2 linked regions of the Siphonobacter curvatus genome follow. Each later gene encodes a partner of the first gene's protein in a complex. Links are inferred from orthologs where the notes say so. Each region holds a gene or a part of one and is shown in the gene's direction. Other genes may lie near its edges. The genes, in order: C5O19_RS13890 and uvrB.

Region 1 (8,545 bases):
TAATCTGCATCAGGTGATCATCAACGGTAATCTGGTTATCAAAAAGTTGCTGACGCAGGGCTTGATCTACCTTTTTTTCCGCGGCATCGATCTGATCCGCTTTATCTACGGCTTCAATGGCGTACCCTTTACCTTGCTTGAAACCAGCGTTACTAATATCGGCATCCCACATTACCGTATAGCCCTGCTTGAGACTGGATTCGACCGCCTCCGTTAACTCCTCCAGGGGTAAATTCATGTAAGTCTGATTGGACCAGTTGTCGGGAATTTCCAACACAAAAGATTGATAAAAGGGATGATGCGTGAAGCTCGTCAGACTTACGTAATCTTCGGCTTTGAATTGTAACACCTGATCGGCAAACTGACGGGGTGTATAGGTTTTCCCTTGATATTCAAACGTTTCGGGTACGGGACCGAATTTCTCGTCAAGAATTTTGTTGAAACCTACTTCCCAATCGGATGAAAACGGTTTCTTCTTGAGTACTTCCTCCACATATGCTTTTAATTCTTTATCAAGTTTTCCGTGGTTATGCCCGCTTTCCCCTGACTTCAGTCCCGAATACACGGATTCAGGAACGGCACCGTATCGAGCAATCGCCTGGATAGCGTCGTGTCCCAGTCCACCCTCACCGAATTGAGCTTTTCCCTGCCGACGGATGTAATTACGAGCTTTTTCCAGATAGGTATTCCGGACGGTGTACATCTCCGACAAATCAATTTCACCCAGGCTTTTGCGGATGCATTCTGATTCCACCAGGGACGTAGTCGAAAAACACCAGCAAGTACCTGTTCCGCCCTGGTTCTTGACCGAGGTGACAGCGGCCTGTTGCGTGGTACGTAAGCCCAACTCAGGCGACTGAGCAAAGGCTCCCAATGAAGTCAGGGAAAGAAAGCCTAAACTAAATAAGGTTCTGGTATAGAGCGTCATGGATTGCATATACAATGATTTTGGTGGTAATTTCTGAATTTTTTATCAGTCAGGCAACCCCCAGCGTATATTCCGCATTTCGCTCTTTGTAAATCAGCCTGTATGACCTTATCTGCTCTACTTGATCGTTGCCGTGCCCAGGATGCCAAAGCTCAGCGTTTGCTCTATGAACGCTACGCCGGACGGCTGTTTCGGGTAGCTCAGCGGTACATGAAAGATCGAATGGAGGCCGAAGATCGGCTGGTATCGACGTTTCAGAAAATCTTTGTCCATCTCAAAAAAATGGAATACAAAGACGAAGCTAGCACCTGGCTCTGGATGAAGCGGATTCTGGTCAACGAATGTCTTATGGAGTTACGCCGATCGGCCAACTTTACAATGGTACCCGAGCAGGAAGCCGCCGAACAGTCCTTCGATTACAACATTATCGACGAAATAGCCGCCGAAACCATTCATACGCTGATTGCGGAATTACCGATCGGGTATCGCACCGTATTCAATCTAGTGGCTCTGGAAGGTTACTCCCACGCGGAAGTAGCCGAGCAATTGCAGATTTCGGAGGGCACCTCCAAGTCGCAGCTCAACAAAGCCCGTCAGTTATTACAGAAAAAACTACAAACCCTGGGGTATGCCGCACACATTCGATGAACACATCCGGCAACGTCTGGAAGCCCTGCCGGAAGAACCCTTTAACAGCGAAGACGTCTGGAAACGGATCGAACGACCGTCCAGGCCAAGCAGCCGTCGCTGGTCAATACCGCTGGGTGTGGGTACAGCGGCCGTGCTGGGCATCCTCGTGGGGTATTTCCTGCATCAGCCTGCTACTGAAGTCAGCAAGGGTACACCGCTGTTGAGTAAAGTTCCGGCCAGGTCGTCATCGGTAATCTTACGCTTGGTAAAAGATTCGGTCTTTGTGCAACAAAAGATTGTACTTCCCAAGAAAGCGATCCAGATGCTGGTCTCCGCTCCCGTAGAGCCGGTACTGGTAACCGATTCGTCCCTCCGGGCCATGCCTGCGGTTGCGATTCAACCCACCCCCATTCCGGAGCCTGTACCACCTGCTCACCCAGCCGAAGCGGAAACGTTCGAAGCGACTGTTACGCTGACCATTCCCGAAACCCAGGTCGTGCCTCTGCGGAAAAAGTCCATTCTGGCCCGTCTGTTCCGGGCGGACAAACGCCCGGATACGCGGCCCCGCTGGCAGGACTTTCAGGCTCCTACCTCCGTCGGAAAAGTAAAAACGGACTCCATCAAACACACTCCCTAAACAAACCCTCCCCTCGCTCATGAAAACACCATTTCTGACAATGGTACTGGCATTGCTATGCTCAGTCCCCAACTTGGCTGCCCCGGTAGATTCCATTTTAGTCCGGATTGGCCCCTCCTCGAAAGTACTTTTCTATGGCTCAAAAAAAGCCGATTTAAAAAAACTGGAAAATTACGACTGGAATACGATCCTCCGGGATTTGAACGCCCGACTGAGTGAGACTACAGCCACCGAACCCCGTCAGCACTACATGGATTTGACCGGAAAAAGTTATCTCAATGACAGTACCTTACGGAGTGCAAATGCCATGATAAAAGTGACGGAACTCGAAAGCGATAGACCTCTAACTAAACAAAAACTAAAGTCAGGCTGGCAGGATTTCCGTAACCGGGCTCAGTTAAACCTACTGTTAGGCTGGCCGACCCTTCTATCTCCTAGTTCCAACCCGCCCGACCTGTACCCTACCTGGCTGGATGGATACTACCTGAAAAGCTCAGCTTCCCGCAGATTTGCGGCTAACCTTATCGTTCCTTTTGTACTTCAACGGGTCAATCCAAGAACGAATCTATTTATTGATCTCGGAATTGAATTTTCATTAACTCGATTTAGAACCAGTCAGGATTTTTATTATCGATCTGGCGATTCTTTTGCTACACATCTTCCTCCAGGTTCTGCTGTTAATTACAATGAAACCATTGTTTACCTGGAAGGCTACGGCCGTTTCATCCATCAGCCTTTAATCAAGCGAACCTTCAATGCTACGTATCTGGATTTACTCGCCATTCCCAGCTTGCAATTTTATGATGATGCAGGCAGACGTACCTTTCAGCTAGGGCTTGGTGCCTTTGTAGGGCCACGTATCGGAACTAATATTCGTACGGTGGTCTTGGCAAATCAGGATCTTCGGGTAGCTTCCAAAGAAGCTCCTGAAGTTTCTCCCTATTCTCCCATCCAGGGAGGACTGATTCTTAAACTGGCGTATCGGGATTTTGCCCTGCTTACCCGATACCATGCCAACTCGCACGGAATTATTTACGGGTACAAGCCCAAACAGCTTTCCATTAATTTACAAATACCATTACTCTAGCTTAAACTTCCGTAGCCTCCAAATCTTTTGTATCTTTGATCTATGCTTTCAGGGAACGGACTTAGTTCGTTCCCTCTTTTTATCCAATTGCCATGTTCGAAGATATCACCAAAGGCCTCAACGAGCCCCAGGCTCAGGCCGTTCTGCATACCGAGGGGCCGTTAATGATCATCGCCGGAGCGGGCTCGGGCAAAACCCGCGTACTCACTCAGCGTACGGCTCACCTCATCCGAAAAGGCGTTGATCCCTTTTCCATCCTATTGCTGACGTTTACCAACAAAGCCGCCGGTGAAATGCGGGCTCGGATTGAAAAGGTCGTCGGTACCGATGCCCGGGGCATCTGGATGGGTACGTTTCACAGCGTCTTTGCCAAAATTCTCCGCTTTGAAGCCAAAGCGATGGGCTATACCTCCGACTTTTCGATTTACGATACGGACGATTCGAAGTCACTACTGAAAACGATCATCAAAGAACGCGGCCTCGACGATAAGATTTATAAGCCCAACGTCGTATTCAACCGAATTTCGGGGGCCAAAAACCGCTTGGTATCCGCTGAAGCGTACATAGCCGATCCCATCATTCAGGCCGATGACGCGGCGGCTCGCCTGCCCGAAATTGGTCGCCTGTACAAACTCTACGTAGATCGTTGCTTCAAGGCCAACGCCATGGATTTCGACGATCTGCTGTACAACACCAACGTACTATTCCGCGATTTCCCGGCCATCCTCAACAAGTACCAGCACCGGTACAAGTACGTCATGGTCGATGAGTTTCAGGATACGAACGTTTCGCAGTACCTCATTACGCGGAAACTGGCGGCCATTCACGAAAACATCTGCGTCGTGGGCGACGATGCCCAGTCGATCTACGCCTTCCGGGGAGCCAATATTCAGAATATCCTCAATTTCGAGAAAGACTACCCGGATCTGACCACGATTCGTCTGGAGCAGAATTACCGTTCGACAAAAGTGATCGTCGAAGCTGCCAACTCCGTCATTGCCCGAAACAAGCGTCAGTTACGTAAGGAAGTGTTCACGGAAAATGAAGGCGGTAACCTGATTGAAGTCATCAAGGCCGGATCAGACGTCGAAGAAGGCCGTTTGGTTTCTACTTCATTGTTCGAGGAAAAGCTGAATCATGGCCTGAGTAACAATGATTTTGCCATTCTGTACCGAACCAACTCGCAATCGCGGGCTTTTGAAGAATCGTTACGAAAGTTAAATATCAAGTACCGAATCGTGGGTGGACTTTCTTTTTACCAACGTCGGGAAATTAAGGACCTACTGGCCTACCTCCGATTCACACTCAATCAAAGTGACGAAGAGGCCTTCAAACGGATCATTAACTTACCCAAACGCGGCATTGGCGATCAGACCATTGCCAAGATTACGGTTACAGCCGCCGAGCAGGGCTTACCGCTTTGGGACATCGTCGCCAATATTCAGCAGTACAACGCGGGTCGTTCGGGTGTGGCCATCGAAGGCTTCTCCGATCTAATCAAGTCGTTTAAGCTACTCGTCGACACGAAAGATGCGTACGAAGTGGCCAGCCACGTCGCGAAAGCTTCGGGTGTACTCAAAGAACTTTACGACGACAAAACGGTAGAGGGCCTGAGCCGTTACGAAAACGTACAGGAATTGCTGAACTCCATCAAGCAGTTCGTGGATAATCCCGAAAACGAGGACAAATCGCTGGGGGCCTTTCTGCAAACGGTTTCGCTGCTCACCAATGCCGACCAGGAAGACGAAGACGGTGATAACGACCGTGTCACCCTGATGACCATTCACCAGGCGAAAGGACTAGAGTATAAAGTGGTTTACATCGTGGGCCTGGAAGAAGATTTATTCCCCAGTCAGATGATGTTACAGTCGAGTGAAGACTTGGAGGAGGAGCGACGGCTGTTTTACGTAGCCATTACCCGGGCCGAAAAACGTCTGTACCTCAGTTATGCGGAAACCCGCTACCAGTACGGTCGACTGAAACCCTGCGAACCCAGTCGGTTTATGGATGAAATTGACGAGAAATACGTTCGCGTCAGTCGCCAGGCCGCCCGCCGGATGTCGGAATCCCAGCGAAATACGGATCGTCCGACGCCAGCAGCGTTCTTACGGAATGTCGCCAATCGAGCTGCCCAAAACGGAGGTTCACAGGCTTCTAAAACCCCGCCTACTCGCTCGGGAGCTGCGTCTACGCACGTACCCAGCAGTGATTTCAAAGCTTCCGATCCCCGCAAGCTGGCTTCGGGTCAACGCGTGGAGCACCAGAAGTTTGGCTTTGGCGTTGTTAAACTCATTTCAACGGATCAAAACGGGGCAAAAGCCGTCATTCACTTTGATACACAGGGTGAAAAGACCCTGCTCCTGAGCTTTGCTAAACTGCGAATCATCGAATAAAAAAAAGCATGAACGGCCGCCACCGCTCATGCTTGAAAATCTTCCTTTTCTTACGATTAGGGATTTATAGAGGTCAATAGAAAAACGAGGTTTTTAGTTCATTTCTCAAGAAAATTTTGGCTCCGCTAGTGGGCTTCCTCTTTTCGTGCATTGGTTTTGGAAAATCCTGCTTGACATCCTTGGGTAAGGGTTCTTTCTGCTACAGTTTTATTCCAGGGAATCATTCATTTCCAGTAGGGGTTAGAGCAAAAATGACTGTACTCGTTCGGTCGGTAAAACTTGGTTTTTAGCATTAATTCATATCAAGATGGCTCTTCCCATTCGTATTGACGTCGTTTCTGACGTTGTGTGCCCCTGGTGTTATATTGGCAAACGCCGCCTGGAATCGGCACTGGCTGAACTCAGCACTGAGGTACAGGCAGACGTGGTCTATCACCCTTTCCAGCTTGACCCTACGGTACCCCGGCAGGGAAAATCCTTTGCCGAACACATGGCCAGTAAATTCGGTCCTGGTCGTAGTGAAAGCATGTTCCAGCACGTGGAGCAGGTGGCCAGTGAGGTAGGGCTTGACTTTGACTTCAACGAAATTCCCAAATCGATCAATACCTTCGATTTACACCGCCTTCTAACGGTTGCTTACGAAAAAGGACTACAGGCTGCCACGAAAGAAGCGTTACTGAAAGCGTACTTCGTAGATCGGATTGATTTAACGCAGGAAGCGGTATTACTCAACGTACTGGAATCAGCGGGTTGGGACAAGAAAGAAGCTCTTGAAGTTCTGAAATCCGAAGTAGCCAGCGATTCGGTACAGAGTGAAATGGAATACTTCAAGCAACTGGGTGTTTCGGGCGTACCGTTTTTCATTCTCAACAACAAGTACGCCTTGTCGGGAGCCCAACCCAAAGAAACGTTTATGCAGGCACTGCGGCAGGTGATTCAGGAAAGTCAGCCGCAAATCATTGCTGAGGGTGATAGCTGCGATACGACTACGGGCGAATGCTAATACGATTCCTTTGAATTGAAACTAAAAAAAGAGGTCGAATGATTCGACCTCTTTTTTTAGTTTCAATTCTTCCGAAAAACTTACTCGCCCTGTACGGCTGCGTTCGTCATGCCGGCCCGGTAGGGATATTCCTGCATTACTTTCGCAACGGTAGCCCGGATGAGTTCATCACGGTCTTTGCGGCGGGCGTTCAACTCACCTTTCGCCCAACCCTGCCATACCATCTCATTGGTTTTGGTATCCAGCAGACTAATAATCACCCGATTTTCTTCGTAGTTCCGGGAGCTGACGTTATTGTTAGGACCGTACCACCACCAGCCCCACATCGGACTTAAATTGTTCGATTGAATTTGCTGCAGGTTACGAGCGTCGGTGTCAAACCGGACCGTTAAATCGGCATTCTTCTCCACGCGGCGGTATCCGCGGGCACTCATCTCGGCGTCCAGGGCCTGCGTAATCCGTTTTTGCATCAACTGGCTTCCCATCACAGGGTCTGAATTACCGCCGGGCATCGGGGCAATCGCGTAAGTACGATAGCCACTGAAGTTCGCAGTACGATCATAATCCGAACGAACCGTAATCGAAGGGGCACAAGAGACCATAGTACCCACCAGTACTACGGCAGCTAGCATTTTTATGATTGATTTCATGGATTTAATAAAACAACTATAAGATTAAGAGACTCTCGTTAGCGGTACTGAATCCGTATCTTTTTACTCCTCAGATTCAATAGTACAACACATAAAAAACGACGGCTGTTCCCCGTAAATTGTTGGGAAACAGCCGTCGCTTGGCTTTTAAAGCTGATTTAAGATTTATTAACGAAAAGGGCCTTCGCCGCTCCTTTTAAGCGTTTTTCAGGGCCTGATCCAGGTCCGCAATCAGGTCATCGAGGTGCTCCAGACCGACCGAAACGCGTAGCAATCCGTCGGGCGTCGGACTATCCGGACCTTCGTAAATTTTACGGGGTTCGATGAGACTTTCCACACCTCCCAGACTCGTCGCCTGCGTGAACACCTTCAAAGCTCCGGCTACCTTTTTAGCACCCGGCAAACCGCCCCGTACTTCGAAAGAGAGCATTCCTCCAAAGCCATTTTTCATCTGGGCTTTGGCAATTTCATGTTGCGGATGGCTGGTGAGTCCGGGGTAATGCACTCGCTCCACGGCCGGATGCGTTTCGAGCCACTGAGCGATAGGAAGGGCACTCGCCGACTGAGCTTTTACCCGCAGGGGCATCGTCTGGATTCCCCGCGTAATGAGCCAGCAATCAAACGGTGAAGGTACGCCGCCGGTCAGGTTCTGAATCTGACGCAGGCGTACGGCCAGTTCGCCGTCTTGAGCCAGTACCAACGCTCCGCCCAATACGTCGGAGTGGCCCCCAAAATATTTGGTCGTCGAATGCATGACCACGTCGGCTCCAAAAGCAATCGGATTCTGCAAGACGGGAGTAGCCCAGGTATTGTCCACCGCACACAAGGCTCCTACAGAATGAGCCAGCTGGGATAAAGCCTGCAAATCGGTCAGGTACAGCAGCGGATTACTCGGCGTTTCCAGCCAAAACAGCTTGGTCGTCGGCCGGACGGCTTTTTCCACTTCTTCCAAGTTCGAGGTATCGACCAGCGAAAATTCAAGACCCCAGGGTTCAAATACATCCACGAGTAATCGTTGGGCCGCGTAGTAAGCAAACGGAGTCGTAATCACGTGATCGCCCGGCTTCAAAGCCTGAAATAAGGCGGAAATGGCGGCCATCCCCGAACCAAAAGCGAGTCCAACGGTTCCGCCTTCCAGGGCAGCCAGACTTTTTTCCAGCAAATCGCGGTTCGGGTTATTGCCTCGCGTGTACAGAAAACCGTGCGGCAGGTTGCCT
Region 2 (8,499 bases), on another replicon or contig:
GTTTAGTCGTCGTGACGGGTAAAGTATCCGTACTGATTTGAGCAAAGGCGGATAAAGCAGCAGTAGATAAAGCGACAGTAGCGAAGGCAATCAATGAACGTTTCATGGCTATACAAGAATTAAGAGGTTCGTCAGTTGTTGGAAAGGAATCCGTATTTTCGAATTCAAAAAACAGATGAACGCCGCGAGCAGAAGGTGACGAAAACCCGTATGAAAGGAATTTTTTATGGAGGAAGGGTGAAAACAGCGGATGAATTCTAAAACGTAGCAATGACGAAAGCAGAAATACGACGGGAATTCCGGCAACGCCGACAGAAGCTGAGTGAAGCTGACCTACTTATCCACACTCGAGCGTTATCCAACGAGTTAATTCAATCGGATTTATTGAGAAATAGTAAGATTATACACGCCTTTTTGCCCATTCGTCGACAGAAGGAAGTGGACAACTATGTAGTTATTCACAATTTGCGTGAAAGTTATCCACATATCCACATTGCTGTTTCTCGATCCGACGCTCAGGCCCGTGAGATGGAGCACTATCGATATACGGATCAGACCGAAATCCTTGAAAATGAGTGGGGTATTCCGGAGCCCGTACCACAATTAGGGTTAAAAATTGCTCCTGAAGAACTGGATGCCGTATTAGTACCGCTCTTGGCTTTTGATCGACGAGGGTATCGAGTAGGGTATGGGATGGGCTTTTACGATCGTTTTCTGGCCCAGTGCCGACCAGATGTACTGAAAATAGGCCTTTCTTTCTTTGAACCGGTGGAAAGCATTATTGATGTGGATAACTTTGATATTCCCCTGACGGCTTGCGTTACGCCAAAGGGTATTTGGAGGTTTGAGCGAAGTAGAGAACTTTTATAAGTTGAGGTTCGTCAAAAGAAAAATAAAAAAATAAGGCTTCTGTTTTTTCAGTCTGTAAGAAACCCCTTACTTTGCGGCCAATTCGACAATTCGTCACAGTGAACACTAAGAAAATTAAATAGAACATTCGGAGTGAGCGGGGCCTCGACCCTCGTTTGCCAGAATTGTTTTGTCGGTTTTCTTCCCTTCACGGTGACGAATTTTTTTATGCCCATACCTCAACGCTGGCACGAAAATGGTTGTTGAGAATGAGCGGATTATAGACTCAGAATTCATTTTTCACCCTAATTTCTTTTTTACAAAACAATGAAAGTCGCTGTTGTTGGAGCCACCGGTCTTGTAGGTGGTGAGATGCTGAAAGTACTGGAAGAACGTAACTTCCCCATCACCGAACTCATCCCGGTCGCTTCCGAGCGGTCTGTTGGTAAAAAGGTGACCTTCAAGGGACAAGAATATACCGTAGTAAGTTTTGAGGACGCCATCGCTGCCAAGCCTGCCATTGCTATTTTTTCGGCGGGTGGTAGTACGTCATTGGAACTGGCTCCCAAGTTTGCCGAAGCTGGAATTTTCGTTATTGACAACTCTTCAGCCTGGCGGATGGACCCTACCAAAAAACTGGTAGTACCGGAGATCAACGCTCACACGCTGACGAAAGAAGATAAAATCATTGCCAATCCCAACTGCTCAACGATTCAGATGGTGGTGGTATTGAACCCCCTGCACCAGCAGTACAAAATCAAACGAGTAGTCGTTTCGACCTACCAGTCTGTTACGGGTACGGGTAAAGCTGCGGTAGATCAGTTGTTTGCCGAGCGTAAAGGCGATGACAGCGTGAAAAAAGTATATCCGCACCCCATCGACCTGAACGTACTGCCGCACATCGACGTATTCCTGGATAACGGTTATACGAAAGAAGAGATGAAGATGGTAAATGAAACCAAGAAAATCATGGGAGACGACTCCATCGCAGTAACGGCTACGACGGTACGTATTCCTACGATTGGCGGTCACTCGGAAGCCGTAAACATCGAGTTCGAAAACGATTTCGATCTGGAAGAAGTACGGGCTATCCTGGAAAAAGCTCCGGGCGTAGTCGTACAGGACGATCCGAAAAACCAGATTTACCCTATGCCGCTCACCGCTCACGGAAAAGACGATACCTTCGTGGGTCGTATCCGTCGGGATGAGTCGCAACCCAACACGCTCAACTTGTGGATTGTCGCTGACAACCTGCGGAAAGGTGCGGCTACGAACGCTGTTCAGATCGCTGAGTATCTGAATACGAACGAATTAGTATAACGTTTAAATTCGGATTATCAAACCCTGAAGGAATTCAGTGTAGATAGCCCCGGGTGAAACCGAGGCAACCGTACCAAAGAAAGCGAGCCGATTAGTACCGGTTCGCTTTCTTTTTTTGCTTGTAGCCTAAACGGTAATGATAGGAAAGATGGGTATTGGGTTTGGAATTAAAATACCCGAGGGTTACAGAAACGTTATGCTGATAATACTGATACGCAGCAACCAACTGACTAATGGTAAACCACCGGGAGGTGCCATAAGGAGCAGAGGAGGTTCCGATGCTGTACTTCATACTAAACGAACGATCTTTCGCTGGATCGGAGTTAAACACCATTTCTGTAGTAGCCGCAATAGTAAAAAGAGCAGGTTGGCGGGCAACAATCCAACGATCATACCCTGTACTATGGCCTGAATATTCTCTGCCTAAGCCGTTGTTAACGGTCTTTCTCGGGATGCGTTGACGGATTCTCGTTAATTCTCCGTACTCACGACTATACGCCATTTCAACGCCTAAAAACCGCCAATTTGTATTTCGCCCTAAAATGGCATTTAACTGAGCACTGCCGCGAAAGCCAAATCCATAAAATCCATAGTTACCCCGATAAATACTCGGTAACGGCTTATTAATGATATTACCTAAGGAATCTTTGGGGTATTCACTGAAAGAGCTATTGCCGATATAATATTGTCCCAAATATCCGAAAGCTCCATAGGAAATGGTCGCTGCATTCCAGCTATGGGCCCTACTAACCTGCAAAAGTCCTAGCCAATGACGATCTTGTGACTGGCCATTCTTAAATCCTTCGTGATATCCCTTTCCCCAAAGTGTTACGCCGCCCAAATAGGTTGCGGTATTCACACCGCTGTCCCGTGAGGCCAGCGGCTTAGGTTGATAAATTAGATCATGAGCATGTAGTCCGGCTCCCAAACGGTGATTGTAGATCGCCTGGCAGCTAAACAGGCAGGCAATAAAACAACAAAAAAAAACGATTCGGTAGAGATAAGACATGATGGATGTAGGCTAGGTTATAAAAGGAGTCGAAACTACGCGAAAGACCCTAAAAATTTCAAAATCGTTGGAATGGAAAGCATTTTTTAGACGTTACTGTCTGGATGGCCCCAACCTTCGGTTTCTGGTCATTTTTTAGTAGTTTCACTGATTCGAAACGGACCCACGTCCCTTCGGTTCATTCGCTTAACAAAGCCGCTCCGAACGCCATGAATTTTGAATTAACCTCTGAATACCAGCCCACGGGCGACCAACCCAAAGCCATTCAACAACTCATTGAAGGCATCCATCGGGATGAACCGGCCCAGGTACTCCTCGGGGTTACGGGATCGGGAAAGACCTTTACGGTAGCCAATGTGATCAAGGAGATTAATCGTCCTACCTTAATTCTTAGTCACAATAAAACGCTGGCGGCTCAGCTGTATGGGGAGTTCAAGCAATTCTTCCCAAATAACGCTGTCGAGTACTTCATTAGTTATTACGACTACTACCAGCCCGAAGCCTACATTGCTACGACCAATACATACATCGAAAAAGATCTGGCAATCAACCAGGAGATCGATAAGCTACGGCTTTCGGCAACCTCGGCTCTGATGTCCGGACGACGGGATGTGATTGTAGTGGCTTCGGTATCCTGTATCTATGGTATGGGAAACCCCGATGAGTTTCGTAGAAGCATCATGCGGGTGGGCGTCGGTGAAATCTATTCCCGAAATCAGTTTCTGTACCGACTGGTAGAAATTCTGTATTCACGAACGGAGGCTGAATTTACCCGGGGAACCTTCCGCGTAAAAGGAGATACGGTAGATGTACACCTTCCGTACGCGGAATTTGGATACCGCTTTGTGTTCTTTGGGGATGAAATTGAAGCCATTCACCGGATTAATCCGCAAACCGGAAAGAAAATCGGGGAAGAGAACCGGGTTTCTATTTTTCCTGCCAACCTGTTCGTAACCGGAAAAGACACGCTGGCCCGGGCCATGCACGAAATCCAGGACGATATGGTCGAGCAAATTAAATTCTTCGAGAAAGAATTTCGCTTGCAGGAAGCCGACCGAATCAAGCAACGTACGGAGTTTGACATGGAAATGATGCGGGAGCTGGGGTACTGTTCGGGAATTGAGAACTACTCGCGGTATTTCGACCGCCGCCTGCCCGGCCAGCGACCCTTCTGCTTGCTGGACTTCTTCCCGGAAGATTATTTGATGGTAATTGATGAAAGTCACGTAACCGTACCGCAGATTCGGGCGATGTGGGGCGGTGACCGCTCCCGCAAAGAAGCCCTGGTGGATTACGGATTCCGGTTGCCGAGTGCGCTGGATAACCGACCGCTGACTTTTCAGGAGTTTGAAGGTATGGCTCCGCAAACGATTTATGTATCTGCAACGCCCGCTGATTATGAGTTGCGGCGGAGTGAAGGGGTCGTCGTCGAGCAGATCATTCGGCCGACGGGATTATTGGATCCTGAAATTGAAGTACGGCCCAGTATCAATCAGATTGACGACTTGCTGGATGAAATCCACGACCGTATTCGCCGGGAAGAACGCGTACTGGTTACGACGCTTACGAAGCGGATGGCTGAAGAACTTTCCAAATATCTGGATCGGGTTGGCGTAAGGTGCCGGTATATTCACTCGGAAGTTAAAACCCTTGAGCGGGTGGAAATTCTTCGTGAGCTACGACTGGGAATCTTCGACGTACTGGTGGGAGTAAACTTACTTCGGGAAGGGCTGGATTTACCGGAAGTATCGCTGGTAGCCATTATGGATGCGGACAAGGAAGGATTCTTACGGGACATTCGTTCGCTGATCCAAACCATTGGCCGGGCCGCCCGGAATGACCGCGGTAAGGTGCTCATGTACGCTGATCGCATTACGGGTTCCATGGAAAAAGCCATCAATGAAACGTCGCGACGACGGGCCCTGCAAATGGAGTACAATGCCGACCACGGGATTACGCCGCGTACCGTTCGTAAGTCGAAAGAAGCCATCATGGAGCAAACCAGCGTGGCGGATGTGATGGGTAAACCAACGAAGAAATACTACGTGGAACCCCAGGAACTTTCGCTGGCCGCTGACCCGGTCATGGCGTACATGGACAAAGATGCCATCAACGAACGCATCAAGCAAGTACAAAAGGAAATGGAGCAGGCCGCCAAGGAGCTGGACTTCCTCAACGCTGCCAAACTTCGGGATGAAATGATGAGTTTGAAGAAGATGTTGTAAGTTTATACAATGCATAAAAGAGAAACGGCTCGGAAGTCTTAAGATTTCCGAGCCGTTATTGTACATGAGTCCCTAATTCTTCGAATACCGACTGCGGGCCTTTACAATTTCTGCCTTATACATATTGGCCCATTCGGCCAGATCAATCATGCGTTGGAGTAAGCTTTCGCCCAAAGCCGTAAGCTGATATTCCACCCGGGGCGGAACTTCGGCGTAGATATGACGCTGAACCAGTCCATCTTCCTCCAGACTTCGCAGCGTAACCGTCAACATTCGCTGCGAAATATCACCAATCTGAGCTTTCAATTCATTAAAACGGAGCTTACCTGAATTGCCTAAGTGTATGATGGTTAGGTAAGACCACTTGTCGCCAATGCGATCCAGAATACCGCGAACGGGGCATACTCCTAAATCGTCGGTCTTGCTGAAAATTTTTTCTATCTTTTCCTGAACAGGAGTTGCCTGACTATCAACAATAGTTACTGTCATGTGCCTTAGTTATTGAAAAATGCCTTCTTGTTACGTAAAAACCCTTGATTTACTTTTGAGTTATTAAAAGTAACTAAGGAAACAAAAATAACTAATTGCTATGAAAATTGCACTGATTGGAGCAAGCGGTTTTGTCGGAACAGCCGTATTGTCGGAAGCTTTGAACCGGGGACACCAAGTAACGGCGATTGCTCGTAACCTCGAAAAAATTACGAATACTTCAGATGATCTCATCCTCAAGACGGGGGATGTAATGGATTCAGCGGAAGTACAGCAACTTGTGGCTGGAACCGACGCCGTAGTAAGTGCCTTTAATGCGGGTTGGACAAACCCTAATCTGTACGATGACTTTCTGAAAGGATCACAGGCCATTCTCGACGGTACGAAAGCTGCGGGTGTACCCCGTTTACTCGTAGTAGGTGGAGCCGGAAGTTTATACGCCGCTCCGGGCCTGCAATTGGTAGATACGCCTCAGTTTCCAGCGGACTGGAAAGCAGGAGCAACGGCTGCCCGCGATTTTCTGAATGTCATTAAGAAAGAAGAAACGTTGGACTGGACTTTCCTAAGTCCGGCTATTCAACTGGTTCCGGGTGAACGGACGGGTCAGTACCGCACGGAACTGGATATACCCGTTGCGGATGAAAAAGGAGAAAGCCGAATCACAGTGGCTGATTTAGCCGTAGCAATTGTGGATGAACTTGAAAACCAACAGTTTTCCCAAAAACGCTTTACCGTAGGGTATTAGTAGTTAATACCGATAAAGGTTTAATTATATCCAAAAAAACTGTAAATGTTACTATCCATCGAAGATATAAAAATTAGTCGTGGTTAACGTTCAACTTTGTATCAACAATAAGGCGGAGGTGGCGACCTGAAGCTTTATTGTTGATACAAATTCAGTAACGTGACACCAAGGCGGTGGAGTCACATTAACTATACGGACCCCTCGATCCTTCTGGGAACGAGGGGCTTTTCTTTGTATAAGATATTGATTGTTAGAATACTAGATAGGCGATAAAAATGCTTATACTAATAATTAAGGCTTCAAGTATCCACGCTCCCAGCGAATGCTGACTTTGAGGCGTGTCTAATTCTATCAAAGATTTATGTTTAGACTTAGATGATTCGGGTGAGAACATTTCCCTACAGGTGTGCGTTTGGATGAAAATTAGCGGGTACTGATGACTACTCAAGAGCCAGCGTTTTACTAATCAGGTCTATACCGTAAGTTTTAGGGTGGGTATGCTTCCCATATCTACTTAGTACGCCGAATGCCTCTACTGCGTTGCAGTCAGGAAAAAGGATCACGTTATTTTAAGGATACATTAAGTGTAGCTTATTGAAAATCAGTAAAATTTGTAGAGCGGAAAGAGTCGAGATTATTTTTTAGGAGAATTTTATCGGTTGGTTGCAACGGCCAGACAATCCTTCGCGTACAGATCCATTGAAGAACCTTAACTATTAGCTGATTTTGTTTTTCCGGAAAAAATCATCCTTCACTGATGATGACCTCGAAGGGGTTATTCAGGCCTGTTTGTTAGAAGACAAGCGGGCCCAGCGGGTGCTTTTCCAACAGTATTTCAGTTATGCCAAAAGCATTTGTTTACGGTACTCATCGAGCGTAGAGGAAGCAGAGGAAATTTTAAACGAAGGGTTTTTCAAGGTTTTCAAAAACCTGCATCATTACGATTTGCAATTGCCTTTCAAAGCCTGGTTACGGACCATCATGGTCAATTCGGCCATTAGCTATTTCCGAAAACATCAGAAATTTCATAGCGAAATTGGCTTTGAATCTTTTCCGGAACCGGCTCTGGATGATGACGTAGTCGAACAGATTGCGGCGGAGGAAATTTTAGAACTGGTTCAACAACTCAGACCTATTTATCGCTCTATTTTTCTCATGCACGTGGTGGATGGGTACCAGCTTCGTGAAATCGCGGATCAACTGAATTTAAAGGAAGGAACCGTACGCTCGCATTTTGCCCGGGCTCGCGTGATCCTTCAGCAACTGGTTATTGAATCGTATCCCCACGTCGCTCAGCGAAATTGGGGAAATACATCTTTACAATGAAAACGGATCGTTTCAATGAAGCCATCCGACGAAAGTTGGAGGGAATCGAACCGCCATTCCAGGAACAGGAGTGGGCGAAGTTTCAGACGTTTACCAAACAACAGATGCCTGCTTCGTGGTGGGTCCGGAGCGGAGCTAAGTGGATTGGCTACGGAGCTTCTGGTTTAGTAGCTACGCTGCTCATTGTGACCAATATCATTCAGTATCAGGAAAATAAAAAGCTTACCCAGACGGTAGCAGAGTTAAGAAAAGAAGTTCAACAAACGAAAGAAATGCAGCGGTCAGAATCGGCGGCTGTTCAGACTCCAGCCTATGATTCATTTATACCTTCTGCTAACGCCCCTGCTGGTCCAGCCGTTTCTGACTACGCTGAAAATGAGGTGAAAACCAACATTACGAAGAAAACAAATGAGGCTACGATAACTCATTCCCAAACCCGGCCTGCTTCTGGATCGCAGGAAAAGGAAACGACCGATGTAGATCCTACTTCGTTTAAAGAAAACCGGCAGCAGCGTGAAGCGGTTGCCACTGATGTT

What was found.
Region 2: the proteins of C5O19_RS13890 (region 1) and uvrB are in contact, whole or in part, in a crystal structure (PDB 7EGT), measured with the Thermus thermophilus proteins. The link is inferred for Siphonobacter curvatus from one-to-one orthologs. Residues at the interface, in WP_096412145.1 of Thermus thermophilus: His654, Arg656, Phe657, Gln666, Asp668, Glu669, Lys680, Arg681, Leu682, Ser683, Lys685, Tyr686, Ala687; in WP_096411307.1 of Thermus thermophilus: Glu23, Leu25, Arg26, Asp27, Gly28, Glu29, Arg30, Phe31, Arg55, Glu326, Asp327, Phe328, Glu379, Ser382, Gln383, His398, Gly400, Arg401.

What each region holds. Positions count from the first base shown.
Region 1 is NZ_PTRA01000001.1:3,350,453-3,358,997, forward strand. The notes cover bases 3,041-6,024. They hold C5O19_RS13890 (ATP-dependent helicase), read left to right. Parts: upstream 3,041-3,374; coding sequence 3,375-5,675; downstream 5,676-6,024. Other genes in these bases: C5O19_RS13885 (hypothetical protein), read left to right, coding at 3,041-3,282; C5O19_RS13895 (DsbA family oxidoreductase), read left to right, coding at 5,983-6,024. Outside these bases: C5O19_RS13870 (C1 family peptidase), read right to left, coding at 1-928; C5O19_RS13875 (RNA polymerase sigma factor), read left to right, coding at 1,031-1,576; C5O19_RS13880 (hypothetical protein), read left to right, coding at 1,557-2,195; more of C5O19_RS13885, read left to right, coding at 2,215-3,040; more of C5O19_RS13895, read left to right, coding at 6,025-6,678; C5O19_RS13900 (DUF4136 domain-containing protein), read right to left, coding at 6,759-7,328; C5O19_RS13905 (trans-sulfuration enzyme family protein), read right to left, coding at 7,525-8,545. UniProt on the Escherichia coli protein: A helicase with DNA-dependent ATPase activity. Unwinds DNA duplexes with 3'-5' polarity. Translocates on single-stranded DNA with 3'-5' polarity. Initiates unwinding more efficiently from a nicked substrate than double-stranded DNA.
Region 2 is NZ_PTRA01000008.1:22,909-31,407, reverse strand. Bases 2,958-5,895 are described here. They hold uvrB (excinuclease ABC subunit UvrB), read left to right. Parts: upstream 2,958-3,387; coding sequence 3,388-5,403; downstream 5,404-5,895. Other genes in these bases: C5O19_RS23745 (winged helix-turn-helix transcriptional regulator), read right to left, coding at 5,476-5,892; C5O19_RS23755 (hypothetical protein), read right to left, coding at 2,958-3,178. In the rest of the region: C5O19_RS23770 (outer membrane beta-barrel protein), read right to left, coding at 1-106; C5O19_RS23765 (5-formyltetrahydrofolate cyclo-ligase), read left to right, coding at 271-870; C5O19_RS23760 (aspartate-semialdehyde dehydrogenase), read left to right, coding at 1,177-2,169; more of C5O19_RS23755, read right to left, coding at 2,261-2,957; C5O19_RS23740 (NAD(P)-dependent oxidoreductase), read left to right, coding at 5,993-6,637; C5O19_RS23735 (RNA polymerase sigma factor), read left to right, coding at 7,364-7,963; C5O19_RS23730 (hypothetical protein), read left to right, coding at 7,960-8,499. UniProt on the Escherichia coli protein: The UvrABC repair system catalyzes the recognition and processing of DNA lesions. A damage recognition complex composed of 2 UvrA and 2 UvrB subunits scans DNA for abnormalities.